2 linked regions of the Euzebya rosea genome follow. The protein of the gene in region 1 interacts with the protein of each later gene in a pairwise test. Links are inferred from orthologs where the notes say so. Each region holds a gene or a part of one and is shown in the gene's direction. Other genes may lie near its edges. The genes, in order: ligA and leuS.

Evidence for each region.
Region 2: the proteins of ligA (region 1) and leuS interact in binary tests that used the Escherichia coli proteins (3 or more experiments, as listed by UniProt). The link is inferred for Euzebya rosea from one-to-one orthologs.

Annotation. Positions count from the first base shown.
Region 1 is NZ_PGDQ01000015.1:155,812-165,440, forward strand. The notes cover bases 4,642-7,621. They hold ligA (NAD-dependent DNA ligase LigA), read left to right. Parts: upstream 4,642-5,107; coding sequence 5,108-7,135; downstream 7,136-7,621. Other genes in these bases: CUC05_RS19210 (oxidoreductase), read left to right, coding at 4,642-4,757; CUC05_RS24900 (hypothetical protein), read left to right, coding at 4,817-4,978; CUC05_RS19220 (hypothetical protein), read left to right, coding at 7,292-7,621. In the rest of the region: CUC05_RS19190 (alpha/beta fold hydrolase), read left to right, coding at 1-470; CUC05_RS19195 (cysteine desulfurase family protein), read left to right, coding at 704-1,867; tRNA 2-thiouridine(34) synthase MnmA, read left to right, coding at 1,867-2,943; CUC05_RS19205 (alpha/beta fold hydrolase), read right to left, coding at 2,976-3,446; CUC05_RS24895 (WCX domain-containing protein), read left to right, coding at 3,465-3,683; more of CUC05_RS19210, read left to right, coding at 3,795-4,641; more of CUC05_RS19220, read left to right, coding at 7,622-8,449. UniProt on the Escherichia coli protein: DNA ligase that catalyzes the formation of phosphodiester linkages between 5'-phosphoryl and 3'-hydroxyl groups in double-stranded DNA using NAD as a coenzyme and as the energy source for the reaction.
Region 2 is NZ_PGDQ01000004.1:234,729-244,533, forward strand. Bases 3,199-6,354 are described here. They hold leuS (leucine--tRNA ligase), read left to right. Parts: upstream 3,199-3,508; coding sequence 3,509-6,154; downstream 6,155-6,354. Other genes in these bases: CUC05_RS06230 (alpha/beta hydrolase family protein), read right to left, coding at 3,199-3,376; CUC05_RS06240 (ABC transporter ATP-binding protein), read left to right, coding at 6,180-6,354. In the rest of the region: CUC05_RS06220 (GuaB1 family IMP dehydrogenase-related protein), read left to right, coding at 1-738; CUC05_RS06225 (DUF6882 domain-containing protein), read left to right, coding at 741-1,403; more of CUC05_RS06230, read right to left, coding at 1,400-3,198; more of CUC05_RS06240, read left to right, coding at 6,355-6,968; CUC05_RS06245 (sensor histidine kinase), read right to left, coding at 7,016-7,834; CUC05_RS06250 (M13 family metallopeptidase), read left to right, coding at 8,019-9,805.

The DNA of each region.
Region 1 (9,629 bases):
CGCACGACGACCTGGCGCTGGAGAACGCACGGGCGTCGGACCGGGTCGACATCCCCGAGGAGCGGCTGGCCCGCATGTTCGACGGGAAGGTCATCGACAACGACGACTTCCGTGACCTGTGGCGCGAGCTGCTGCCGCTGTACACCTTCACCCACGACCCGGCGGTCATCGAGGACAAGGTCGCGTCGGTGGACTACCACTACGCCACCCACAACGCGGCGTTCTCCACCGCCCGCGCGACCTACGACGTCAAGCCGCACCTCCACAGGGTGACGTGCCCTGCGCTGGTCACCGTCGGCCGGGAGGACTGGATCACCCCGGTCGTCAACAGCGAGCAGATCGCCGAGCTGCTGCCCGACGCCGAGCTGGTGATCTTCGAGGAGTCCGGCCACTCCCCGCCGCTGGAGGAGCCCGAGCGGTTCCAGCAGGTCGTCCGCGACTTCCTCGACAGGGCGCTCGCCCGCGCCTGACCCGCCCCCAGCCACCCCGCCACCCCCATGGCCGCCCACCGGCAGACCCGCCGCTGCCGGTGGGCCGGCCCCTGCGGGTGGGCCGGCCCCTGCAGGGGGGCCGGCTCCTCCGGGTGGCCCGGCTCCTCCGGGTGGCCCGGACCCCGATCGTGCCGATCGTCGTCCATGGCCGACGCAGGCCCCGATCGCGCCCACCGACCACCTGCCGCGGGCGAGCGGCTACCGTCGTCGGCGTGACGTCGACCACCTCCGAAGCGGTCTACCTGGACCACGCCGCCACCACGCCGCTGGCGGCGGAGGCCGTCGAGGCCATGGGGCCGTGGATCACGGCGGGGGCGGTCGGGAACGCCTCGTCGCTCCACGCCGCCGGGCGTCGGGCCCGGGCTGCCGTCGAGGACGCCCGTGACCGGGTCGCCGCGGCGCTCGGCGTGACCCCGCTGGAGGTCCTCTTCACCTCCGGCGGCACCGAAGCCGACAACCAGGCGATCAAGGGGCTCGTCTGGGCCGGCGGGGCGGGCGGGCACGTCGTCACCACCGCCATCGAGCACCACGCCGTCCTGGAGACCGTCGAGTGGTTGCGCGATCACCAGGGCGTGAAGGCCACGGTCGTTGGTGTCGACGCCGACGGCCTGGTCGATCCGGACGAGGTCCTGGCGGCCGTCCAGCCCGACACCCGGGTGGTCAGCGTCATGGCGGCCAACAACGAGCTGGGCACCATCCAGCCCCTCGACGTCCTCGGCCCGGCGCTCGCCGAACGGGGCGTCCCCCTCCACGTCGACGCCGTCCAGGCGTTCGGCAAGGTCCCCATGCCGCTGGGGGAGTGGCAGCCGGCCGGCCTCGCCCTCTCGGCCCACAAGTTCAACGGTCCCACCGGCGTCGGCGTGCTGGTGCTGCGTCGCGACCTGCAGCCCCATCCCGTGCTCCACGGCGGCGCGCAGGAGCGGGGTGTGCGATCCGGCACCCTCAACGTCGCCGGGATCGTCGGCCTCGGTGCCGCCGCCGAACGGGCCGCCGACCTCCTGTCGACCGTCGACACCGCGGTCCGTGCCCGACGGGACGCCCTGCTCGACGGCCTCCTGGCCATCGACGACGTGGCCCTCAACGGCCATCCCCAGCAGCGCCTGCCGCACAACGCCCACGTCGGCATCGGCGGCGTCGACGCCGAGTCGCTGCTCATGGGCCTGGACCGGGCCGGCATCCAGTGCTCGACCGGCTCGGCCTGCCAGTCCGGCGCGGCCCGGCGCAGCCACGTCCTGGACGCGATCGGCGCCCGCGAGGACGCCGCACACCTGCGCTTCACCCTCGGCTCCGAGACCACCGACGCCCACATCGACCGCACGATCGTTGCGGTCACCGACGCCGTCGCACGCCTGCGCACCGCGACGGGGGACCGCTGATGGCCAGCGTCCTCGTGGCGATGTCGGGCGGCGTGGACTCCTCCATGGCCGCCGCGTTGCTGGTCGAGCAGGGGCACGACGTCACCGGCGTGCACCTGAAGATGGCCGACACGCCCAGCGGCATCCCCGGCAAGGGCTGCTGCACCCTCGACGACGCCCGCGACGCCCGCCGGGTGGCCGACCTGCTCGGCATCCCCTACTACGTCTGGGACTTCGCCGACGCGTTCCACGAGCGGGTGGTCGACGACTTCGTCGCCGAGTACGCCGCCGGTCGCACACCCAACCCGTGCATCCGCTGCAACGAGCGGGTCAAGTACACCGCGCTGATGGCCCGGGCACGTGCCGCCGGGTTCGACCGGCTGGCGACCGGCCACCACGTCCGGCTGTCGACTGACGACGACGGCACCGTCCGGCTCCTGCGGCCCGTCGACGAGGGAAAGGACCAGACCTACGTGCTGTACATGGCCAGCCAGGACCAGCTGCAGCACTCCGCCTTCCCCGTCGGGGGCATCCACAAGTCGGCGCTGCGCGACATGGCCGCCGAGCGTGGGCTCGTGACGGCGTCGAAGCCCGACAGCACCGACATCTGCTTCATCCCCTCGGGCAACACCGCGGCGTTCCTCGGTGCCCGCATCGGCCGACGCCCGGGCCGCCTGGTCGACCACGACGGCACCGACCTCGGCGAGCACGACGGCGCGTTCGCCTTCACCGTCGGGCAGCGGCGCGGGCTCGGACTGTCCGGCATGCCCGAACCGCGGTTCGTGACCGCCATCGAGGGCGACACCGTCACCGTCGGCCGACGCGAGGACCTGCGCGTCTCGGCCCTCACCGCGGACGGCGTCAGCTGGACGGTGGCCCCACCCACCCCGGGGGAGGAGGGGCTGACCGCCCGCGTTCGTTACCACGGCGAGCGGCTGCCGGTGGTGGTCCAGCTCGACGGGACCGCCGACGACACGACCATGTCGGTGGCCTTCACCGACGACCGGCCAAGCGGCGTCGCGCCCGGCCAGGCCGTCGTCGTCTACCGGGGCGAGGAGTGCGTGGGCGGCGGCACGATCGCCACGACCTCGCGCTGACCGACACCGCCCTCCAGCGCGCCCCTGGGGACTCACCCGAGGATCGCGGCTGCCAGCGCCTCCGGCGTGGACCACATGGGCCAGTGGCCGGCGTCCAGCTCGACGAAGTGGTCCTCCGGTCGGCGCTGGTCGGCGTCGGCCCACCACGGGGACGGTCCCGACCGGGTGCAGCGAACGAACGTCCGCGGGATGCCGGCGGCACCGGCGACCGTGCCCGGCGGGAGCGGGCTGGTCATGCACGGCAGGGGGAACGGGGTCGCCCGCTCGCGGAACCGCTGCAGCGCCTCCGCGGACAGGTCGTCGGCGCCGTACAGCTCGCGTGCCCACAACATCTCGTCGGGCAACAACGGCAGCAGTCGACCACCGAAGCCGTCCGCCCATGCCTGCATGGCCTCCAGCTGCGGTCCGTCGCCGATCAGCGGGCCGTCGTCGGTCGGGACCGAGGCGTCGACGTACACGATCCGCCCGATGCGGTCGGGGAGTGCCGCCGCTGCACCGGTCACCACCGCGCCGGCGTAGCTGTGGCCGACGAGGACGACGTCGCCCGCGTGCGCGTGCCCACGGCGATCGGGCTGCTGGACCCCCACGACGACGGCCGGTCACTGCTCCGGGTCGGGGGTGACGACCTGCATCCCATCGCGACGTTCCTGGTGGGACTCACCTGCGAGTTCGAGGTGCTCGACCCGCCCGAGCTGGTGGAGGCGCTGCATGCCCTGGGCCGGTGGCTGACGACCCGGTGACGGGCGGACACGTTCGACAGGGCATCATCCGGGCAAGGCTGTGGAACGTGCGCGGTGCCCCGACGGCATCGCGGACATCCCCCACGACAACGACCCCTTCGAGGAGCTCCCGTGTTCACCCTTGCCGACCTTCCCGACCTGACCGGCCGCACGGCGGTGGTCACCGGCGCCAACTCGGGGTTGGGGCTGGAGACGGCCCGGGCGCTGGCCGGGGCCGGCGCGACCGTGGTCATGACCGCCCGCTCCAAGGACAAGTTCGACGCCGCCGAGGCCGAGATCCGGCCCACCAACCGGACGGCAGACCTTCGGTTCGTCCAGCTCGACCTGGCCAGCCTGGAGAACGTCCGCACCGCCGCGGAGGTCATCCGCAGCGAGCACCCCGAGGTGGACATCCTCGTCAACAACGCCGGCATCATGATGACCCCCGAGGCGACCACCGCCGACGGCCTCGAGCTGCAGCTCGGCACCAACCACTTCGGCCACTTCGCGTTCACCGGCCTGCTGCTCGAGCCGCTGCTCGCCGCGGGTGACGCCCGCGTCGTGACCGTGTCCTCCGGCATGCACCACCGCGGCGAGATGGACTTCGACGACCTGCAGCAGCAGCGGTCCGACGGCTACGACACCACCGCCCAGTACGCCCGGTCCAAGCTGGCCAACCTGATGTTCGCCCTCGAGCTGCAGCGCCGGTTCGACGCCGCAGGGGCCGACGCACGGTCGGTGGCTGCCCACCCCGGCTACACCGCCACGAACCTCCAGTCGGCCGGCGTCGGGCTGCCCGGCGGTGGGCTGTTCCACAAGGCCGCCAGCATCGGCATGCGGCTGATCACGCCGCTGGTCGGCATGTCGGTCGAGCAGGGCGCCCTGCCCCAGATCCACGCCGCGGTCAGCGACGTGCCCGGGGGCAGCTACTGGGGCCCGACGGGCCCGGCGGAGATGCGCGGACCCGTCGGCCCGGCCAAGGTCAACCGCAGGGCGCGCAACGAGGCCGACGCCGCCCGGCTGTGGGACATCTCGGTGGACACCACGGGCGTGACATACGACGCGTTGGGAACGAACACCGGTTCCGTGCGGTGACGGGACCCTGAACTGGGTACGTTTGGGACCGATCGCCGGAAGCGGGTCAGGAGTCGACGATGAGTGAAGTCTTGTGGGTCACGGTGTTCGGCGCCGTGCTGGCGTGGCTGCAGGCCAACAGCAACCTCGACGAGCCGCAGCTCGAGCAGGTCGAGATCCCCGTCGATGACGAGTGGGAACGCTGGGAAGCCGAGATCCACGACTGGAAGGACCTGCGCTGACGCGCAGCTGAACCAGCCCTCCCGCACGACCCCGGCGGCACGCGCGGCCGTGCGGCCGAGGTCGCCGCGACGGGGGCCGGCCGCGAGGTCGGCCACGATGTCGCAGGTGGTCCATAGACTCCTCCCTCCATGACTGACCGCGAGACCCGCGACCGGGTGGCGGAGCTGCGCGAGACGCTCGCGTACCACCGCTACCGGTACTACGTCCTTTCCGATCCGCAGATCCCCGACGCCGAGTTCGATGCGCTCATGCGCGAGCTCGAGGGGCTCGAGGCCGAGCATCCGGAGCTGGACCACCCCGACTCGCCGACGCACCAGGTCGGGGCGCCGATCGACAGCGCCTTCGGCGAGGTCGCCCACCGGCTGCCGATGCAGTCGCTGGACAACGCCTTCGACCGCGAGGAGCTGCAGGCCTGGGCCGCCCGGGTCGCCCGCGGACTGGAGGACGGGGACCACCGCTTCACCTGCGAGCTCAAGGTCGACGGGGTCGCCATCTCCCTGATCTACGAGAACGGCTTCCTCGTCCAGGCGATCACACGTGGCGACGGCACCACCGGTGAGGACGTCACCGCCAACGTCCGCACCATCGAGGGGATCCCCCGTCTGCTCGCCGTCGACGACCCGCCGGCGCTGGTGGAGGTCCGCGGCGAGATCCACTACCCGGTGGAGAAGTTCGAGGCGATGAACGCCGCACGGGAGGCCGCCGGCGAGGCACGGTTCGCCAACCCGCGCAACGCCGCGTCGGGCGCGCTGCGGCAGAAGGACCCGGAGGTGACCCGCACCCGCCCCCTCGCGCTGGTCGCCCACGGCATGGGTGCCACCGACGGGCTGGACGTCGACACCCACTCCGGCTTCCTCGACTTCCTCCGCGACGCCGGTATCCCCACCGCCCCCGAGACCCGCACCGTGGACGACATCGGTGCGGTGTGGGCCTTCGTCGAGCACTGGGAGACCCACCGCCACGATCCCACCTACGAGCTGGACGGCGTCGTGGTCAAGGTCGACCGGCTGGACCAGCAACGCCAGCTCGGCTCCACCAGCCGTGCCCCCCGGTGGGCCATCGCGTTCAAGTACCCGCCGGAGGAGCAGCGCACCCGGCTGGTCGACATCGAGGTCAACGTCGGCCGCACCGGACGCACGACCCCCTACGCGGTCCTCGAACCGGTGCTCGTCGCCGGGTCCACGGTGACCTACGCCACCCTCCACAACCAGGACCAGGCCCGGCTCAAGGACGTCCGCCCGGGGGACATGGTCATCGTGCGCAAGGCCGGGGACGTGATCCCCGAGGTCGTCGGCCCGGTGCTGTCGGAACGTCCCGAGGAGGTCGAGGCCGCCGGTCCCTGGCAGTTCCCGACGACCTGCCCGTTCTGCGGCGAACCGCTGCAACGGCTGGAGGGCGAGGCCGACACCTACTGCGTCAACGTCGACTGCCCCAACCGGATCCTCGAGACCCTCGACCACTTCGCCAGCCGCAAGGCCATGGACATCGAGGGGTTGGGCTACGAGACCGCCAAGGCGTTGCTCGAGGCCGGGCTGGTCACCGACCTGGCCGACCTGTACCTGCTTGATCGCGACGCCGTGTTCGCCCTCGAGGGGTTCGGCGACAAGAAGACCGACCTGCTGCTCGACGGCATCCAGAAGTCCAGGACCCAGCCGGTCGAGCGCCTGCTGACCGGCCTCAACATCCGCCACGTCGGGCCCAACGTGGCCAAGCTGATCGCCCGTTCCCTCGGGGACCTGCAGGCGATGCGCGACGCCGACGTCGAGCGGATCGCCGCGGTCGACGGCATCGGCACGGTCATCGCGGAGTCACTGGTCAGCTGGATGGCCAACGACCGCAACGCTGCGCTGCTGGACAAACTCGTCGACGCGGGCGTGCGCACCGACACCGAGGTGACGGCCACGACCAGCGACGTCCTCGCAGGCCGCTCGCTGGTCATCACCGGCACCCTGGCCGGGTACTCCCGTGACGAGGCCAAGCAGGCCGTCCTCGACGCCGGCGGCAAGGTCACCGGCAGCGTCTCGGGCAAGACCTTCGCCGTCGTGGTCGGCGACAGTCCGGGCTCGAAGGCCACCAAGGCCGAGGACCTCGGCGTGCCCATCCTCGACGAAGCCGCCTTCGAGCAGCTGCTGTTGACCGGCGAGCTGCCTGCCTGACACGGACGCGTCAGCGGAGCGTTGACTGCCGGGTCAGCGGAGCGTTGACTGCCGGGTCAGCGGAGCGTTGACTGCCGGGTCAGCGGAGCGTTGACTGCCGGGTCAGCGGAGCTTTGACTGCCGCTTTACGCGTGTGCGGTTAGCGTTCACTCCGACATGTCGAATCCAACGTCTGCCGGCGCGCCCATCGGGATGCCCTCCGGCACGCCCGGTCCCGCAGGTCCCGTCGCCGGACCACCCGTCCCCGGGCTCGTCGCGGGCGCACCGCTGACCGGCCCCACGAACGGGGTGCCGGGCAGTGCCGGACCCGCCGGACAGGGCGCCGACGGGCCGACGTGGCGCGACCTGCCGAAGGACCCGCCGTTCGGGCCGATCCCGCCCATGCGCGCCCCGGTGGTCGCCCGTCCCGCCTCGATGGCCGCCGCCCCCGCGGCCCCACCCGCAGGCGACGACTCGCAGATCACCCCCGTGCAGATCGCCATCGCCGTGTTCGGCGTGCTGTTCCTGCTCGCGCTCGGCGTGGCCGCCGCCCTCGTGCTGCTCGGCGACGACGACCCGGTGGACGCCGACTCGCCGCTGCCCGCCGAGACCGCCGACGAGGGGGACGGCGATCCCTTCGGGACCTTCACCCCCTCGCCCAACAACCCGGCGCCCGCCCCCGAACCACCGGCCGAGGACGACCTGGCCGACGGCCGACCCGAGGCGACCCCCAGCCCCGGCGAGCTCGAACCCGCGCCGGCGCCCAGCGCCGGTGGCGAGGACCCCGGTACCGCACCGGAGGACCCCAGCGGCGAGCAGGGCACCGTGCCGCCGTCCGGTGACGCGCTGCCCCCGCAGGGCGACGCGTTGCCCCCGGAGGGCGGGACCGCCCCCGAGGCGCCGCCGGGCGAGGGGGGCCTGCAGCCCCAGCCGGCCCCGCAGGATCCCGAGGACGGTGACATCGACCTGCCGCTGCTGTTCGACCTGACCCAGCTGCCGTCGGGGACCGCGGAGGACGACACGACGGTCACGCAGACCTCCACCGGCAACGAGGCCACGCGCATCGAGCAGGTCACCCACCTCGACCACCCGCTGGGCGACATCACCGTCCTGGCCGTGCGCGCCGAGGACGCCGCCCGCCGGCTGGACGTCGTCCTGACCGACGAGGCCACGGAGATCAGCGTCCGCGGCCAGACCGCCTACCTGCTGGAGGGGCAGCGCATCGTGTGGCTGGTCGACGGTGATCCCGACACCTACCTCGACATCGACGGGCCCGCCGACGTGGGCACCGACGAACTGCTGACCATCGCCAACGGGCTGGAGCTCGCCGAATGACCACCGTCCCTGCCGACAACGACACCCACGACGACACCGACGTCGAGCTGCTGACCCCGTCCCGGTCCGCGGAGCTGCTGGCCAGCGTCCGCGCCGAGATCGGCCGGGTCATCGTCGGCCAGCAGCGGGTCGTCGAGCGGGTCATGGTCGGCCTGCTCGCCGAGGGGCACTGCCTGCTCGAGGGTGCACCGGGCCTCGGCAAGACCCGCCTGCTGACGACCCTGTCCACCGCCATGGGCGGGTCCTTCAGCCGCGTGCAGTTCACCCCCGACCTGCTGCCCTCCGACATCGTCGGCACCCGCATCTGGCGGCAGGAGGAGGGGCGCTTCACCGTGGAGCTCGGCCCGGTGTTCGCCAACTTCGTCCTGGCCGACGAGATCAACCGTGCCCCGGCGAAGGTCCAGTCGGCCCTGCTGGAGGTCATGGCCGAGAAGCAGGTGACCATCGGCGGCGAGTCCTTCCGGGTCGACCGTCCCTTCCTCGTCCTCGCCACCCAGAACCCCATCGAGTCCGAGGGCGTCTACCAGCTGCCCGAGGCGCAGCGCGACCGCTTCCTCATGAAGGTCCCGGTGGACTACCCGGCCGGCCCCCACGAGGAGATGGAGATCGTCCGTCGGGCGGCGGGGGACGCGATCCACCCGCGCGAGGTCATCACCCTCGACGACGTCAAGGCCCTGCAGGCCACGACACGGGCGATCCACGTCGACCCACGCGTGGCCGACTACGCCGTGCGGCTGGTCCTGGCCACCCGCGAGCCGGCCCGGCAGGGGCTGGACAGCCTGACCCCGCTGATCGCCTTCGGTGCCTCCCCCCGTGCCTCGATCGGGCTGGTCGAGGGTGCACGTGCCCTGGCCCTGCTGCGCGGCCGCGGCGCCGTCGAGCCGCAGGACATCTACGACATCGCCTACGACGTGCTGAACCACCGGCTCGTGCTGTCCTTCGACGCCGTCGCCGACGGCATCACCGTCGACGAGGTGCTGTACCACCTGCTGACGACCATCCCGGCGCCGCAGCTGGCGTCGTCAAACGGTGCCGCACGGCCGCCGGCCGGCCCACCGCGGATCCCCGACGCGACACCGGTACCCCCCACCGCCAACCGCGGCCTCCATGCCCAGCAGCCCTATCACGTCGCCCAGAGCACCCCGGGGACCTTCCAGGGCCAGCAGGACGCTGCCCGAGG
Region 2 (9,805 bases), on another replicon or contig:
CTGCTGGAGGCGGGGATCGACACCCTCGTCGTCGACACCGCCCACGGGCACCAGGCCCGTATGCTGCAGGCGCTGCAGGCCGTCCGGGGACTGGACCCACGGGTGCCCGTCGTGGCCGGCAACGTCGTCACGGCCGAGGGCACGCGGGACCTGATCGCCGCCGGAGCCGACGTCGTCAAGGTCGGCGTCGGGCCGGGCGCGATGTGCACCACCCGGATGATGACGGGGGTGGGCCGGCCCCAGCTGTCAGCGGTCCTCGACTGCGCCGCCGCGGCTCGCGAGGCCGGCGGACACGTCTGGGCCGACGGCGGCATCCGCCACCCCAGGGACGTGGCGCTGGCGCTGGCCGCCGGCGCGTCGCAGGTCATGATCGGGTCGTGGTTCGCGGGGACGCACGAATCACCCGGCGACCTGCTCGTCGACGCCGACGACCGGTCCTACAAGCTGTCCTTCGGCATGGCGTCCTCGCGGGCGGTGTCGCGCCGCACCCGCGACGACGACGCCTTCGACCGGGCCCGCAAGGCCATGTTCGAGGAGGGGATCTCCTCGGGGCGGATGTACCTGGACCCCGACAACCCGGGGGTGGAGGACTTGCTCGACCAGATCACCGCCGGGGTCCGCAGCGCCGCCACCTACGCAGGCGCGCGCTCGTTGGCGGCCTTCGCCGACCGCGCCGTCATCGGCCTGCAGTCCCTCGCCGGCTTCACCGAGGGCAAGCCCCTCCAGGCGGGGTGGTGAGGATGGCTGACCTGCCGCTGATCCTGGACCTGGCCGCCGAACACGTGCCGGCCACCCTGCTGCGCCAGCAACGGCTGGCCAGGCTCGTCGGTGGAGAGGTCGGCGAGCTCGACCTCGAGGCCGGTGTCGCACGGTTCGGGTCGGAGATGCAGTTCGCCGCCCAGCTCGTCGGCGCGACCGACGAGGCCGCCGACACCTTCACGTGGGCGTGGGCAGCGAAGGACGGGGCGTTCGACCCCAGCTTGCTGACGGGCGTGACCGCGCTGCGCGACTACGGCCGCGCCAACGACGTGGAGGAGCTGGCCGAGGCTGTCTGGTCCGTCCTCGACGTCGACCCCTTCCTGCTCGCGGCGATCGCCCGCGGCTGGACGCAGGCGTCGGCCATGTACCGCTTCCCCTACCTGGACGGGGCCATGTACGCCCTGCTCGGCGACGTGCCGTTGCCGCCGGTCCAGGCCCAGGAGTTCGTGCAGGCCCTGACCACGGGGGTGGCCCTGGCCCCGATGGACCACCGGGTCGCCACCGTGGCGCTGTGCCGTGACGCCGGCCTGTCGACCACCGGCCTCGACGAGATCGTCGTCGCCACCATCGGCACGACCGCGGTGACCGTGGCCTTCACCCGCGATGGCCGCATCGACGGCGTCGACATCACCGGCGTGCGTTAGGTGCGGGTGCCCGGGTCGAACTCCGGCAGGTCGATGTCGTCGGCCGGGTCGAAGCCGAGCGCCCGTCCGTAGAAGGCCAGCCGGGCCTCGAGGGAGCGGGTGATGTTGGCGGCCTTGCGGAAGCCGTGCTGCTCGCCCTCGAACAGGATGTAGGCGTGGGGGATGCCCCGTCGCCGCAGCGCCGCGACGATCAGCTCGGCCTGCGCCGGGGGGACGACCGCGTCCTCGTCGCCCTGCAGCACGATCATCGGCGTGGCCAGCGATTCGACGTGGGTGATGGGGGAGCGGTCGACGTACACCTGCTCGTCCTGGGGCCACGGGCCGACCATGGAGTCGAGGTAGCGCGACTCGAACTTGTGGGTGTCGGTCGCCAGGGCACGGAGGTCCGCCACCCCGAAGAGGCTGCCGCCGGCGGCGAAGGTGTCGGTCGTGCACAGCGCCAGCAGGGTGGTGTACCCACCGGCGCTGCCGCCCTCGATGATCAGCCGGTCGGGGTCGGCGAGGCCGGCCGCGACCAGGTGGCGGGTGGCCGCGATCGTGTCGGCCACGTCGTGGATCCCCCAGTTGCCGCGCAGCGCATCCCGGTAGGCCCGGCCGTAGCCGATCGACCCGCGGTAGTTCACGTCGACGACGGCGAACCCGCGTGACGTCCAGTACTGGGCGGTGCCGTTGATGGTCGTCCGGGCGGCGCTGGTCGGGCCGCCATGGGTCAGCACGACCAGCGGCGGCCGTTCGTCGTCGGGGCCGACGTGGGTGGCGCTGGTCGGCGGGTAGTACAGGCCGTGGGCCACCGCGTCGTCGGCCGTGGGGAACGTGATGTGCTCGGGGACGGCCCCGATCCGTGCGGCGGCGTCCTCCCGTTCGGCGCTCAGGCGGGTCGCCGTCCCAGTGGTCGGGTCGACCCGGAAGACGCCCGTGGGCATGGCGGGGCCGCCGGCGATCATCGCCAGGTCCTTGCCGACGGTCGCCAACGATCCGACCAGCCCGACACCGTCGATGTGGAGGGCGGTGCCGCTCCCGGTCCCGTCGATCCGTCGGGCATGGGCGTACCCGTCGGACAGCGTCTGGACGTGGATCGCGCCGTCGGCCACGGTGATCTGACCGATCCCGTGCACCCAGCGGGGTGCGCCGCTGTCGACGGCCTCCTCCTGCAGCCGTTCGACCGGCCCGTCGGACCAGGCGAAGACGTTCCACCAGCCGTCCGGGTCGTCGCTGAACAGCAGCCGGTCGCCGTCCCAGCAGGCATCGGCGACCGCGCTGCCGTCCCCGCCGGCCACGTGCACGGCGTCGCCGAGCGCCGGTCCGTCGTCGGCCATCATGTCCGCGACCCACAGCTCGGCGGCATCCCACGGCATGTCGGGGTGATCCCACTGCAGCCACGCCACCCGTGTCCCCGCGGCGTTCACGAACGGGCCGCCGACGAAGTCCGGACCCGTGACCAGGACCGTGGTCCTACCGGAGGAGATGTCGACGTGGACGATCTCGTTGATGGCCTCCTCGGCCCCGTGGACGTTGACGTTGGACCGGGGCCGGTCGGGGCCGTGGGTCTCGCGGATGGCCAAGAACGCCTCACCGCCCGGCAGGACGGCCATCCCGGCCCATCGGATCCCGGCGGGGGTCGCCGGCTCGGGGGTCACGGGGACGGCGTCCCCGTCGGCGATGCGATGGACCCGCTGGTCCTCCCAGCTGCAGGCCAGCACGACGCCGTGGCCTGCACCGAGCGCGCCGCCGCCGTACTCACCGACCCTCGTCCGGGCGTTGAAGCCCGCGGGGGACAGGACCTCCCGACCGTCCGCGCCCGACCGGACGACCGCGACGCGCCCACCGTCGGTGGGGTCGCTCTGCAGCCACAGGACGTCCTCGCCGTCGACGGCGAGGTCGTTGTACCCGACGGATGCCGCGGCCAGGTCGGCGGCGGACAGCGGGGACGGCCAGGTGCCGTACGGGGCGACGGTGCGGTCGGTGTCGGGCACGGTGGGTTCCTCCTCGGTCGGGATGACCGAGACCCTAGTCGCCGTGTGGTGGCGACGTCGCCGACGATGCTCGGTCGAACGGGCCCCGGCCACCTCGCCTGCTGGGTGACTCGCCGCGTACCCTCGGGCACGATGAGCAGCGACACCACCGGCGCCCCACGCAGCCATGCCTACGACCCCGCCACCATCGAACCCAGGTGGCAGGCGTACTGGGCCGAGCACGAGACCTTCAAGGCGGTCGAGGACCCCTCCCGCGAGAAGTTCTACGCCCTCGGCATGTTCCCCTATCCCTCCGGGTCGGGGCTGCACGTCGGCCACCCCGAGAGCTACACCGCCGTCGACCTCGTCGCCCGCTACAAGCGGATGAAGGGCTACAGCGTCCTCAACCCGATGGGCTTCGACAGCTTCGGCCTGCCGGCCGAACGCGCCGCCCAGCGCGACGGCATCCACCCGGCGGTCATCACCGATGAGCGCATCGAGTACTTCCGTACCCAGCTGCGCCGCCTCGGCTTCTCCTACGACTGGTCGCGCGAGGTCGTGTCGTCCCACGCCGACTACTACCGCTGGACCCAGTACATCTTCCTGAAGCTGTACGAGAAGGGGCTCGCCTACCTCGACGAGGTGCCCGTGTGGTGGTGCGAGGCCCAGGGCACCGTGCTGTCCAACGAGGAGGTCGTGGACAACCGCTACGTCGAGACCGGTGATCCCGTCGTCCGGCGCAACATGAAGCAGTGGATGCTGCGGATCACCGAGTACGCCCAGGAGCTCCTCGACGACCTCGACCAGCCGCTCCCCGACGGGCAGCAGCTGGACTGGCCCGAGGGTGTCCTGGAGATGCAGCGCCAGTGGATCGGACGGTCCGAGGGTGCGGAGGTCTCCTTCAGCATCGACGGGGCCGACGAGGACTTCGTCGTCTACACCACACGGCCCGACACGCTGTTCGGGGCCACCTACTGCGTGCTGGCCCCCGAGCACCCGCTGGTCGCGTCGATCACCACCGACGCGCAGCGCGCCGAGGTCGAGGCGTACGTCGAGAAGGCCATCTCCCGCTCCGAGCTGGACCGGCAGATGGGCGACGCCAAGGACAAGACGGGTGTGGACACCGGCGCCCGGGCGATCAACCCCGTCAACGGCGAGGCCGTGCCGATCTGGGTGGCCGACTACGTGCTGTCCAGCTACGGCACCGGCGCGATCATGGCCGTGCCAGCCCACGACGAACGCGACCACGCCTTCGCCCGCAAGTTCGGCCTGCCGATCGTCCCGACGTTCAGCGTCCCCGCGGGGGTGGACGTGCAGGAGGAGGCCTTCGCCGGCAGCGGCACCGTCATCAACTCCGGCCAGTTCGACGGCATGACGACGGAGGAGATGAAGCCGGCGATCATCGATTGGCTCGAGGCGGAGGGGAAGGGCGAACGCAAGGTCAACTTCAAGCTGCGGGACTGGCTGTTCAGCCGTCAGCGCTACTGGGGCGAACCGTTCCCGTTCCTCCACATCCTCGACGACGAGGGGAACCCGACCGGCGAGATCGTGCCGGTGCCCTACGAGGACCTGCCGGTCGAGCTGCCGCACGTCGACGAGTACAAGCCGACCGCCACCGGCGAGCCGCCGCTCGCCCGCGCCACCGACTGGCTGTACACGACCGCGCCCGACGGTCGTCCGGCGATGCGCGAGACCAACACGATGCCGCAGTGGGCGGGGTCGTGCTGGTACTACCTGCGCTACACCGACGCCAGCAACACCGAGCTGCCGTTCAGTCAGGAGAACGTCCGCTACTGGGGTGATGTCGACCTCTACATCGGTGGGGTCGAGCACGCCGTCCTGCACCTGCTGTACGCCCGCTTCTGGCACAAGGTCCTCCACGACATCGGGCTGGTGCCCACGCGGGAACCGTTCACCCGGCTGGCCAACCAGGGGATGATCCTGGCCAACAGCTACCGGCAGAGCAGCGGCAAGTACGTCCACCCCGATGACGTCGAGCAGCGCCCCGGCCGGACGGTCACGATGACCAGCGCCCACACCCAGGAGGAGGTCCGGACCGACTGGTTCGTCACCGGCACCGACACCCCCGTGGAGCAGAAGTCGGGGAAGATGGGCAAGAGCCTGAACAACTCCGTCGACCCGCTGGAGATCATCGAGCGCTTCGGCGCCGACACCCTGCGGCTGTACGAGATGTTCATGGGCCCGCTGGACCAGACGAAGGTCTGGAACACCTCCGGCTGCGAGGGCATCCACCGCTTCCTGTCGCGGACTTGGCGGCTGTTCGTCGACACCTCCGACTCCGAGACGGGCGGGCAGCTGCGTCCCATGCCGGAGGAGACGCCCCGCGAGGTCCGCAAGGCCCTCCACACCGCCATCAAGGAAGCGACGACGGGCATCGAGGAGCTGAAGGTCAACACGCCCATCGCCAAGATGATGGAGCTGGTCAACACCTGCAGCGGCGAGCCGATGGCGAAGGCCGACATGGAGGCCTTCGTGCTGATCCTCTCGCCCTACGCACCGCACCTGGCCGAGGAGCTGTGGTCCCGCATGGGCCACGACGAGTCGCTGGCCAACGAGCCCTGGCCGGAGTGGGACGAGTCGGCGCTGGTGGAGGACACCATCACCATCGCCGTGCAGGTCCAGGGCAAGCTGCGGGGCACGGTCGAGGTGCCCAACGGCGCCGACAACGACACGGTGCTGGCCGCCGCCAGGGCCGAGGTTGCCGCCCAGCTGGACGGCAAGGCGATCCGCAAGGAGATCGTCGTCCCCGGCCGCCTCGTCAACTTCGTGGTGGGGTGACCACCGCCACACGACGAGGGACCCCATGGACACCGCGATAGAGCTCCACGCCGTCGGCATGACCCGCCAACGGCAGGTCGTGCTCCACGACGTCGACTGGCGGGTCGAGGACGGCGAACGGTGGGTGCTGCTCGGCCCCAACGGCGCCGGCAAGTCCAGCATCCTCAAGGTCGCCGCGACCTACGACCACGCCTCCACCGGCACCATCCGGGTGCTGGGCGAGACCCTGGGCCGCACGCTGGTCCAGGACCTGCGCCTGCGGCTGGGGTACACCGCGTCCTCCCTCGAACGGCTGATGGACCAGCGGATGTCCGTCCGCGACGCCGTGGCCAGCGGGTTCGACGCCAAGCTGGTCAGGTTCGGGTCCACCCACGACGAGGAGCGGTGGGCGGCGGTCGACGCAGCGCTGGACCGAGTGGGCCTGGCCGCCATCGCGGACCGGCGGCTGGACCTGCTCAGCGAGGGCGAACGCCGGCGGGTGCAGATCGCACGCGCCACCCTCACGGGGCCCGAGCTGCTGCTCCTCGACGAGCCGACCGCGGGGCTGGACATCGCCGGGCGGGAACAGCTGCTCGGACTGCTCGAGGACATCGCCGCCGACCCCGCCGTGCGGGCGGTTGCGTTGGTCACCCACCACGTCGAGGAGATCCCGCGAGGGTTCACCCACGTCGCCCTCGTCGCCGGGGGGACGATCGTCGACGCGGGTCCGATCGAGCAGACCCTCACCTCCGACGCGCTGTCACGGGTCTTCGACCATCCGCTCGAGGTGCGGCATCGGGACGGCCGGTTCGCCGCCCGCGGCCTGAAGGGCTGACAGGCGACTGCTCGGCCGACCGGCGCAGCCGGGTTCGAGCGGACCGGTCAGCCCGTGTCCTCCGCCGGGACCGGCAGCCGCAGCAGGAAGGCGGCCCCACCCTCCGGCGACGGGGATTCGTCCAGCCACAGGGCACCCCCGACCGCCTCGACCAGCCGTCGACACAACGCCAGGCCCACCCCCGTGCCGGTCCCGCGCGCCTTGTCGAGCCCGCGCTGGAAGATGGTGAAGACCCGGTCGCGGTCGGCCTCGTCGATCCCGACGCCGTTGTCGCCGACCCGCAGCGTCACCTCCTCGGGGTTGCGTTGGAGGACCTCCACCGTAATCCGCACCGACGGGACGCCGGCGTGGCGTGCCGCGTTCTCGGCGAGGTTGTCGAGCAGTCGATGGGCGTCGACGGCGGCCATCGCGACCTTCCCCACGGGTTCGCCGACAAGCCGGGCCTCCGGATGCCGGGCCCGGAGCTCGCTGGCGACCTGCTCGATGACGGGGTCGAGGTCGGTGGTCGCGGTGCGCCCTGCGACCGTCCCGGCGGCGAGGACCTCCAGGAGTCCGTCGATCAGCTCGATGGTGTAGTCGGTCGAGGCCACGAGTCGTCCCAGGATCTCCGTCAGCAGCGGCTCCTCGATCTGCCTGGCGTCGAGGAGCTTGGCGAACCCGCTGATCGTGGACAACGGGTTCTTGATGTCGTGGGTGGCCGATGCCGCGACGGCGCGGAGCGTGGCGTGTTCCTGCTCGGTGGCCTCGAGGGTCCGGTACAACCGCGCGATGGCCCGTTCGGCGATCTGCTCGGCTTCGCGCCGTGCCTGTCGCTCCCGCTCGACCACACGCCGCAGCCGGGCGATCTCGTCGTCCCGGCCGGTCACGACGGATCCTCGCGCAGGCCGGCGCCACGCTGCGCGCAGCAGGAGTGGGTCCCGTTCACCTCGCCATCATGCGCCATCGCACCGTCCGTCGGGGGCTGGCACGACCGATGGTCGGCTGCCCCGGCCTCCCCGAGGTGACAGCATGGCGGGTCCCGACCCGTCCCGACGAAGGCCCCACCTGCCCATGAGCGTTGCACGCGACTTCGACACCATCGACGACCTCGACCTCGACCCGGCGGTCCGGCCGCAGGACGACCTGTTCGGCCACGTGAACGGCAGGTGGGTCGAGCGCACCGAGATCCCCGACGACCGGGCCACCCACGGGTCCTTCGCCATCCTCAACGACATGTCGGAGGAGCAGGTCCGCACGATCATCACCGACGCCGCGGAGGGACGGATCACGGGCGAGGAGGCCACCAAGATCGGTGACCTGTACGCCAGCTTCGTCGACGAGGAGACCGTCGAGGCGCTGGGCGCGGCACCGCTGGAGTCCACGTGGGGTGCGATCGCTGGCCTCGGCGACACCGACGAGCTGGTCGCCCTGATGGGTCGGCTGGCGCGGGAGGGTGTCGGCGGTGTCGTCTCGTTGTCTCCCTGGGTGGATCGGGGCAACCCCGAGCGGTACCTGCTGCACTTCGCCCAGAGCGGCCTCGGCCTGCCCGACGAGTCCTACTACCGCCTCGACGAGCACGCGGAGATCCGCAGCGCCTATGTCGGCCACGTCGAGCGGATGATGGCCCTCGCCGCCGAGCACGGCCTGGACCCCATCGGGGGCCGCGACGCCGCCGGTGCCGCGGAGGACGTGATGGCGCTCGAGACCCGTTTGGCCGCCGCCCACTGGGACCGCACGGCCACCCGCGACGCGGTCCGGACCTACAACCTCGTCGACGCCGACGGGCTGACGTCGTTGCTGCCGACCGCACCCACCTGGCTGACGGCGATGGGCCTGGCGGAGTCGCAGTGGACCGAGGTCGTCGTCGGGCAGCCCGACGTGCTCGAGGCCGTGTCCGTCGCGCTGGAGGAGGTCGACCTCGGCGTGTGGCAGCGGTGGCTGGCGTGGCGGGTCCTCCGTGGAACCGCGTCCTACCTCTCCTCGCCGTTCGTCGACGAACGCTTCGACTTCACCGGGCGCATCCTGACCGGCGCCAAGGAGCTGAAGGAACGCTGGAAGCGGGGGGTGGCCACCGTCCAGGGGGTGATGGGCGAGGCCGTCGGCAAGCTCTACGTGGAGCGCCACTACCCGCCGGAGGCCGAGGCGCAGATGGCCGAGCTGGTCGACAACCTGCTGAAGGCCTACGAGGCGCGGATCTCCACGCTCGAGTGGATGGCGGAGGAGACCCGCAAGGAGGCGCTGGCCAAGCTGGCGACGTTCCGCCCCAAGATCGGGCGGCCGGTGAAGTGGCGCGACTACGGCGACCTGGTCATCGATCCTGCCGACCTGGTCGGCAACCTCCGACGGGCGGCGGCGTTCACGTTCGACTGGGAGGTCGGCAAGGTCGACCGGCCGGTTGACCGTGACGAGTGGTTCATGACGCCGCAGACCGTCAACGCCTACTACAACCCGGCGATGAACGAGATCGTGTTCCCCGCTGCGATCCTGCAGCCGCCGTTCTTCGATCCCACGACCGACCCGGCCTACAACTACGGCGCGATCGGGGCGGTCATCGGGCACGAGATCGGCCACGGGTTCGACGACCAGGGGTCGCGCTACGACGGGTCGGGGACCCTGCGTGACTGGTGGACCGAAGGCGACCGCGAACGGTTCGACGAGCGGGCGCAGGCGCTGAAGGACCAGTACTCGGCGTTCTCCCCCCGCGACCTGGGTGAGGAACACACCGTCAACGGCGAGCTGACGGTGGGGGAGAACATCGGGGACCTCGGCGGGGTCGCCGTGGCCCACCACGCCTACCGGCTGTCGCTCGGCGGGCAGGAGGCGCCGGTCGTGGACGGACTCACCGGCGACCAGCGCTT